One region of the Streptomyces sp. NPDC031554 genome, then DNA from elsewhere that is predicted to be linked to it. Evidence: riboswitches for the same ligand, from Rfam matches in the RefSeq annotation. Region 1 holds a riboswitch; the other holds the start of a gene.
What was found. Region 1 has a riboswitch for cobalamin ahead of ACZ5FU_RS23080 (cobalamin biosynthesis protein). Riboswitches for the same ligand answer to the same signal wherever they lie in the genome.
Positions count from the first base shown of each region.

Region 2: another riboswitch for cobalamin. It lies ahead of ACZ5FU_RS02300 (ribonucleoside-diphosphate reductase subunit alpha); the one in region 1 lies ahead of ACZ5FU_RS23080 (cobalamin biosynthesis protein).

Region 1 covers NZ_JBVIKX010000009.1:53,080-57,404, forward strand. Annotated here, with positions in the region: gene ACZ5FU_RS23065 (class II aldolase/adducin family protein) at 1-215, opposite strand, end outside; gene ACZ5FU_RS23070 (inorganic phosphate transporter) at 437-1,675, shown strand; gene ACZ5FU_RS23075 (hypothetical protein) at 1,710-1,931, shown strand; cobalamin riboswitch at 2,083-2,222, shown strand; gene ACZ5FU_RS23080 (cobalamin biosynthesis protein) at 2,324-3,292, shown strand; gene ACZ5FU_RS23085 (cobyric acid synthase) at 3,289-4,325, shown strand, end outside.
Region 2 covers NZ_JBVIKX010000001.1:530,616-534,940, forward strand. Annotated here, with positions in the region: gene ACZ5FU_RS02290 (DUF3311 domain-containing protein) at 1-193, shown strand, start outside; gene mctP (monocarboxylate uptake permease MctP) at 190-1,824, shown strand; cobalamin riboswitch at 1,989-2,124, shown strand; gene ACZ5FU_RS02300 (ribonucleoside-diphosphate reductase subunit alpha) at 2,248-4,325, shown strand, end outside.

The sequences.
Region 1 (4,325 bases):
ACGTCGTCCGGGGTGAGACGGTCGTAGGGGACGCCCGAGGGGGTGACCAGGACGAGGTCCCCGACGCGGACCGAGACGTTGCCCGAGGTGCCGACGACGAGCCCGTCTGCGACGGTGCGGCGGGCCGTCGCCACGAGCTGTTCCCAGGCGTGCGCGACCTCCTCACCGCGGAGGTCGTGGAGGCCGTCGCCGGTGTCGCTTCGCTGCTCTGCCATGCCGCGATCCTGCCAGGTGACGAACGTCTCCTCGACGGCCCCGCGGGGCCGTCGGGAACGGGGGGCGGGGACCCGGACCCGTGCGGCGTCCGGGGCGTCGCGACGAAGCGGAATCGACATCGCCGATTGTGGACACCACGATGCCCGTCCCAGTTCACCTTCCGTTCACCCGGGTTACCTACGTTCATCCAGCCAATGACTTCGAACGATTGCCTGGGTAAATGGAAAGCTTCTCGCTGATCCTCGCGATTGTGGTAGTAACCGCACTCGCGTTCGATTTCACGAACGGTTTCCACGACACCGCCAACGCGATGGCCACCACCATCTCGACCGGTGCGCTCAAGCCCAAGGTGGCGGTGGCCATGTCCGCCGTCCTGAACCTTGTAGGCGCCTTTCTCTCCGTGGAGGTCGCCAACACGATCTCCAAGGGTCTCGTCGACGAGACCGGCATCCGCCCCGAGGTCATCTTCGCCGCCCTGGTCGGCGCGATCCTCTGGAACCTGCTGACCTGGCTGGTCGGACTCCCGTCCAGTTCCTCGCACGCCCTGATGGGCGGTCTGATCGGCGCCACCATCGCCTCGGCCGGCGCCGGCGCGGTCCACGGCGACGTGCTCGTCACCAAGGTCCTGATCCCGGCGGTCGCGGCGCCGATCGTCGCGGGCGTCGCGGCGATGCTCGCGACCCGGCTGTCGTACTCGCTGGGCAGGAAGGCCGACGGCAAGGCCGCCGCCAAGGGCTACCGAACCGGCCAGATCGCCTCCGCCGGCCTGGTCTCGCTCGCCCACGGCACCAACGACGCGCAGAAGACGATGGGCATCATCACCCTCGCCCTGGTCGCCGGCGGCGCCGTCGCCCCCGACTCCGACCCGCCGCTGTGGGTCATCCTGTCCGCGGGCCTGGCGATCGCGCTCGGCACCTACCTCGGCGGCTGGCGCATCATCCGCACCATGGGCAAGGGCCTGACCGACCTCCAGCCGCAGCAGGGCTTCGCCGCCCAGACCAGCGCGGCCACCGTCATCCTGGCCTCCTCCCACCTGGGCTTCTCGCTCTCCACCACGCACTCGGTCTCCGGCTCGGTCATGGGCGCGGGCCTGGGCCGCAAGGGCGGCGTCGTGCGCTGGTCGACCGCCACCCGGATGTTCGTCGCCTGGGGCCTGACGCTGCCGGCCGCGGCCCTGGTCGGCGCCCTCGCCGAGTACGTGACCGGCTTCGGCAGCTGGGGCACGGCGCTCGTCGCGGTGTTCCTCATCGCCTCCAGCGCGGCGATCTGGAAGATCTCGCGGCGCGAGGTCGTCGACCACACGAACGTCGTCGACGACGAGCCGGCCGGCGTGGTCACCACCGCGATCGCCGCCGTGACCCCGCCCCCGGCGGGCACGGTCACCGAGGACCTCACGGCCACCATCCCCGCCCCGGCGGAGCCGGCCCCGCCGGCCGCCCCCACCGTCACCACCGTCTGAGTCCGGCCCCCACCGGTACGAAGGAAGAAGCAGCATGAAGATCGACTGGGCGGCTCTCGGCTCCGTCTTCGGCGTCAGTCTCGTCGTCACCGTGGCCCTCGTGGCCCTGTTCACCCTCGGCATCATGGGCCTCTCCCACCGCGAGCGGGCCGTGGCCCGGGGCGGCTCCGCCACCCTGGCCGTCACCGGCGCGTACGCGTGCTTCGCAGCCTGCGCCGGGGCGGTGGCCTACGGGATCTCGCTGATCATCGTCTGACCGGACGGCACACACACGCGCGTGGGGCGCGGGACGGACCACCGTCCCGCGCCCCACGCGCGCGTGGCGGCCGTGACCGGCGATGTGCGGGGGCCGGCGGCCTGTGGGGTTCTGCACACTGTCCCGTCGCAGGTCAACAGCGAGTTGACGGCCGTTCCGGGCCCGTGGTGGACTTCCGGGGCCATGTACGGCGACGCAGGAGGAAGCCGGTGTGAATCCGGCGCGGTCCCGCCACTGTCACCGGGGTAGACCCCCCCGGGAGCCAGGAACTCTCGTCGCCGGTCTCGTCGAACCAGGGCGTGGACACCCTGAGTGAGGACATACCGCCATGCTCGGCTGCCGTTCGAGGTACAGCACCAGGTCACTGCCCGGCCCGTCGGCCGGCTGAGCCGATGGGTACCGATCGCCACTACGCGTACGGTGCCGCCGCCGGCCTCCTGGGGGACCTGCTCCTCGGCGATCCGCGCCGGGGGCATCCGGTCGCCGTGTTCGGGCGGGCCGCGGCCGGCGTGGAGCGGGTGCTGTGGCGGGACCACCGCGGGTGGGGCGCCCTGCACACCGCCGTGTGCGCCGGCGGCGCCGTGGCCCTCGGGGCCCTCGCCGCCCGTGCCGCACGCCGCTCCCCCGCCGCCTCCGTCACGCTGACCGCAGCCGCCGCGTGGGCCGTCGTCGGCGGGACCTCGCTGGTACGGGAGGCCCGGACCGTCGGGCGGGCCCTGGAGGCGGGGGACGTCGAGGCCGCGCGGGCACGGCTGCCGCACCTGTGCGGGCGGGACCCGCAGTCCCTGGACGCCGACGGGATCGCCCGCGCGGTCGTCGAGTCCGTCGCCGAGAACACCTCCGACGCGGTCGTGGGCGCCCTGGTGTGGGGGGCCGTCGGCGGCGTGCCGGGGCTGCTCGGGTTCCGGGCCGTCAACACCCTGGACGCCATGGTCGGCCACCGCTCGCCGCGCCACCTGCGCTTCGGATGGGCGTCGGCCCGGCTCGACGACGTCGCCGGCTGGCCGGGGGCACGGCTGACCGCCGTCCTGGCCGCCGTCGCCGGTGACGATCCGCGCGGGGCGGTGCGGGCCTGGCGGGCCGACGCGCGCAGGCATCCCAGCCCCAACGCCGGTCCCGTGGAGGCCTCGTTCGCCGGCGCCCTCGGGGTGCGGCTGGGCGGGACGCTGTCGTACGGCGGACGCGTCGAGCACCGGCCCGTGCTGAACGGCGGGCGGGGGCGGCCCGTCGAGGCCCGCGACATCGAACGTGCCGCGCGGCTCTCCCGCCGCGTCGGCCTGCTCGCGCTCGGCGCCACCGTCGCCGCGCGCGTCGTCGCCGCGAGGATCCTCGCGGCGGGAGTGAAGGGGCGTACGTCATGAGCGGGGGTCTCCTCGTCGCCGGCACCACCTCGGACGCCGGCAAGAGCGTCGTCACGGCCGGGATCTGCCGGTGGCTGGTGCGGCAGGGCGTCCGGGTGGCGCCCTTCAAGGCGCAGAACATGTCCCTCAACTCGTTCGTGACCCGCGAGGGCGCCGAGATCGGGCGCGCGCAGGCCATGCAGGCGCAGGCCTGCCGCATCGAGCCGACGGCGCTGATGAACCCGGTGCTGCTCAAGCCGGGCGGCGAGCGGAGCAGCCAGGTCGTGCTGCTCGGCAAGCCGGTCGGCGAGATGAGCGCGCGCGGCTTCTTCGGGGAGACCGGGGAGCCCGGGAGGCCCGGGGAGCCCGGCGGATCGTCCTCCAGGGGCGGGCTGCGCGGCGGACGGCGGGAGGAACTCCTCGGGACCGTCCTCGACTGTCTCGCCGAGTTGCGGGGCACGTATGACGCGGTGATCTGTGAGGGGGCGGGCAGTCCCGCCGAGATCAACCTGCGGCGGACCGACATCGTGAACATGGGGATCGCCCGCAACGCGCGGCTCCCCGTGCTCGTCGTCGGCGACATCGACCGCGGCGGGGTCTTCGCCTCCTTCTTCGGCACCGTCGCGCTGCTCTCCCCCGAGGACCAGGCACTGGTCGCGGGGTTCCTGGTCAACAAGTTCCGGGGGGACGTGAGCCTGCTGGAACCGGGGCTCGACATGCTCCACGGGCTCACCGGGCGGCACACCTACGGCGTCCTGCCCTTCCGGCACGGCCTCGGCATCGACGAGGAGGACGGACTGCGGGTGTCGCTGCGCGGTACCGTCCGGGAGTCGAACACCGCCCCGCCCGTCGGCGAGGACGTGCTGCGGGTCGCCGTCTGCGCGGTCCCGCTGATGTCCAACTTCACCGACGTGGACGCGCTGGCCGCCGAGCCGGGCGTCGTCGTGCGGTTCGTGGACCGGCCGGAGGAACTGGCCGACGCCGACCTCGTGGTGATCCCCGGGACCCGCGGGACGGTGCGCGCGCTGGAGTGGCTGCGGGAGCGCGGGCTGGC
Region 2 (4,325 bases), on a different contig from region 1:
CGCGCCCTTCGTGGCGATGCTGTGGGTCGGTTCGTACGCGAAGACCGACCCCACGTTCATCGGCATTCCCTTCTTCTACTGGTACCAGATGCTGTGGGTGCTGCTCTCCACCGCGCTCACGGTGACCGCCTACAAGCTGTGGCAGCTCGACCAGCGCGGCCGCGGCAACCGGGGCGGGGGTGCGGCGAAGTGAAGGACGGCGTGAACGGCGTCGCACTCGCCGTCTTCATCTTCTTCTTCCTGGCCGTCACGGTCATGGGCTTCCTGGCCGCGCGCTGGCGCAAGGCCGCCGACGAGCACAGCCTCGACGAATGGGGCCTGGGCGGCCGGTCGTTCGGCACCTGGGTCACCTGGTTCCTGCTCGGCGGCGACCTGTACACCGCCTACACGTTCGTGGCGGTCCCGGCGGCCATCTACGCGGCCGGCGCGGCGGGCTTCTTCGCGGTGCCGTACACGATCCTCGTCTACCCGCTGATCTTCACGTTCCTGCCACGCCTGTGGTCGGTGTCGCACCGGCACGGGTACGTGACGACCTCGGACTTCGTGCGCGGCCGGTTCGGCTCCAAGGGGCTGTCCCTGGCCGTGGCCGTCACCGGCATCCTGGCCACCATGCCGTACATCGCGCTCCAGCTCGTCGGCATCCAGGCCGTGCTGGACGTGATGGGCGTCGGCGGCGGCGAGAACACCAACTGGTTCGTCAAGGACCTGCCGCTGCTGATCGCCTTCGGCGTGCTGGCGGCGTACACCTACTCGTCGGGTCTGCGGGCGCCCGCGCTGATCGCGTTCGTGAAGGACGCGCTGATCTACCTCGTCATCGCGGTGGCGATCATCTACATCCCCATCAAGCTCGGCGGGTTCGACGACGTCTTCGCCAAGGCGGGCGACGCCTTCGCGCAGACCAACCCGGCGACCGGCAAGCCGCGCGGGGCGCTCGCCCCGGCCGAGGCGGGCCAGTGGACGTACGCCACGCTGGCGCTGGGGTCCGCGCTGGCGCTGTTCATGTACCCGCACTCGATCACCGCGACGCTGTCCTCGCGCAGCCGTGACGTGATCCGCCGCAACACCACGATCCTGCCGCTGTACTCCCTCATGCTCGGCCTGCTCGCCCTGCTGGGCTTCATGGCGATCGCCGCCGGGGTGAAGGTCACCAACGGCCAGCTGGCGATCCCGCAGCTCTTCGAGGACATGTTCCCGGCCTGGTTCGCGGGCGTGGCCTTCGCGGCGATCGGCATCGGCGCGCTGGTACCGGCCGCCATCATGTCGATCGCGGCCGCGAACCTGTTCACCCGCAACATCTACAAGGACTTCATCAAGCCGGACGCCACGCCCAAGGAGGAGACCCGCGTCTCCAAGCTGGTCTCGCTGCTGGTGAAGGTGGGCGCGCTGGTCTTCGTCCTCACCATGGACAAGACGGTCGCCATCAACTTCCAGCTGCTGGGCGGCATCTGGATCCTGCAGACCTTCCCGGCCCTGGTGGGCGGCCTGTTCACCCGCTGGTTCCACCGCTGGGCCCTGCTGGGCGGCTGGGCCGTCGGCATGGTCTACGGCACGGTCGCGGCGTACGGCGTCGCCTCCCCGACGCAGGCGCACTTCGGCGGCTCGTCGAAGGAGATCCCCGGCATCGGGGAGATCGGCTACATCGGCCTGACGGCGTTCGTGCTGAACGTGGTGGTGGCGGTGGCGCTGACCTTCGTCCTGAAGGCGCTGAAGGCCCCGGAGGGCGTCGACGAGACGTCCCCGTCGGACTACACGGCGGACGCCGGCGACCCGGGCGTCCAGGTGGAACTGCCGCCGGCGACCGCGGGGACGGCCGCGGGGCACTGAGGCGTCTTCGAGATCCCGCAGCGGGCCGCCGGGGCATGTCCCCGGCGGCCCGTCGGCGTAGGCGCCCGTGCCGCCGGGACGGGCCCACGTCCTCACGGAGTTGACGCTGCGAAGCCGGTCCGACACAACATCTGGGGGTCGCGCGGCGACCCGGCACAAGATGTATGCTCATGCTCGCTGTCGCCGCAGGGGAATCCGGTGCGAATCCGGAACTGTCCCGCAACGGTGTACTCGTGTGCGCGCCCCTCCATGCGCGCCCGCACGGTCAGTCCGAGCACCTGCCGGCAGCGCACCCGGTCCGTCCGGCTCGGGTGCCCTGACGTCCGGGCCTCGCGGAATGGGCCGGTGGACGCGACGCGCCCCCGCGCTCGTGTGCTGCCCCCTGCTCTGCGCAAGGCCCCGCCGAGCGAGGGAGAGCCCCACGTGACCATCGCGCCAGCCGAACCGGCTTCAGCGGCCCCGGAGACCGACGGTCCCGGAGCCGCGCTGCTGCGGACCCTGACCGAACTGACCGCCGACCTCCCCGACACCGACCCCGGCCGGGTCGCCGCCGCCGCCCTGCGGGGCCGGTCCGCGCGGGCGGACGAGGCGGAGCTGCGCGAGCTGGCCACGGAGGCGGCCGCCGGCCTGATCTCCGAGGACCCCGCCTACTCCCGGCTGGCCGCCCGGCTGCTGACGATCGGCATCCGCGCCGAGGCCGCCTCGCAGGGCGTCACCTCCTTCACCGGGTCCGTCGCCGTCGGCCACCGCGAGGGCCTGATCGCCGACCGCACCGCCGCGTTCGTGCGGCTGCACGCCGCCCGGCTCGACGCGCTGGTCGACACCGACGCCGACGACCGCTTCGGCTACTTCGGCCTGCGCACCCTGCACAGCCGCTACCTGCTGCGCCACCCGCTGACCCGCAAGGTCGTCGAGACGCCCCAGCACTTCCTGCTGCGGGTGGCGTGCGGCCTGGCCGAGGACGACACGGCGAGGAGCGTCGACGAGGTCGCCGCGCTCCACGGGCTGATGAGCCGGCTGGACTACCTGCCCTCCTCCCCCACCCTGTTCAACTCCGGCACCCGGCACCCGCAGATGTCGTCCTGCTACCTCCTCGACTCCCCCCTGGACGAGCTGGACTCCCTCTACGACCGCTACCACCAGGTCGCCCGCCTCTCGAAGCACGCCGGCGGCATCGGGCTGTCGTACAGCCGCATCCGCTCGCGCGGGTCGCTCATCCGCGGCACCAACGGGCACTCCAACGGCATCGTGCCGTTCCTGAAGACCCTGGACGCCTCGGTCGCCGCCGTGAACCAGGGCGGCCGGCGCAAGGGCGCGGCCGCGGTCTACCTGGAGACCTGGCACGCCGACATCGAGGAGTTCCTGGAACTGCGCGACAACACCGGTGAGGACGCGCGCCGTACGCACAACCTCAACCTGGCGCACTGGGTGCCGGACGAGTTCATGCGGCGGGTCGACGCCGACGGGCAGTGGTCCCTGTTCTCCCCGGCCGACGTGCCCGAGCTGGTCGACCTGTGGGGCGACGAGTTCGACGCGGCCTACCGCGCGGCCGAGGCCGCGGGCCTCGCGAGGAGGACCCTCCCCGCCCGCGACCTGTACGGGCGCATGATGCGCACCCTGGCGCAGACCGGCAACGGCTGGATGACCTTCAAGGACGCGGCCAACCGCACCGCCAACCAGACCGCGGAACCGGGTCACGTGATCCACTCCTCGAACCTGTGCACGGAGATCCTGGAGGTCACCGACGACGGCGAGACGGCGGTCTGCAACCTGGGTTCGGTGAACCTCGGGGCGTTCGTCGACACGGCCCCCGGCGCCCCCGACGTCATCGACTGGGAGCGGCTGGACGAGACCGTCCGCACCGCCGTCACCTTCCTCGACCGGGTCGTCGACATCAACTTCTACCCCACCGGGCAGGCGAGCCGCTCCAACGCCCGCTGGCGCCCCGTCGGGCTGGGCGCGATGGGCCTCCAGGACGTCTTCTTCAAGCTGCGGCTGCCCTTCGACTCGCCCGAGGCCAGGGCGCTGTCCACCCGGATCGCCGAGCGGATCATGCTCGCCGCGTACGAGGCCTCCGCCGACCTCGCCGAGCGCAACGGCCCGCTGCCCGCCTGGGAGAAGACCCGCACCGCCCGGGGCGTACTGCACCCGGACCACTACGGTGTCGAGTTCGCCTGGCCGCAGCGCTGGGCGGCGCTGCGCGAGCGCGTCGCGGCGACCGGCATGCGCAACTCGCTGCTCCTGGCCATCGCGCCGACCGCCACCATCGCCTCCATCGCCGGCGTGTACGAGTGCATCGAGCCGCAGGTCTCCAACCTGTTCAAGCGCGAGACGCTGTCCGGCGAGTTCCTCCAGGTCAACTCCTACCTGGTGCGCGACCTCAAGGAGCTGGGCGTCTGGGACGCCCGCACCCGCGAGGCCCTGCGCGAGGCGAACGGCTCGGTGCAGTCCTTCACCTGGATCCCCGAGGACGTACGGGCGCTGTACCGCACGGCGTGGGA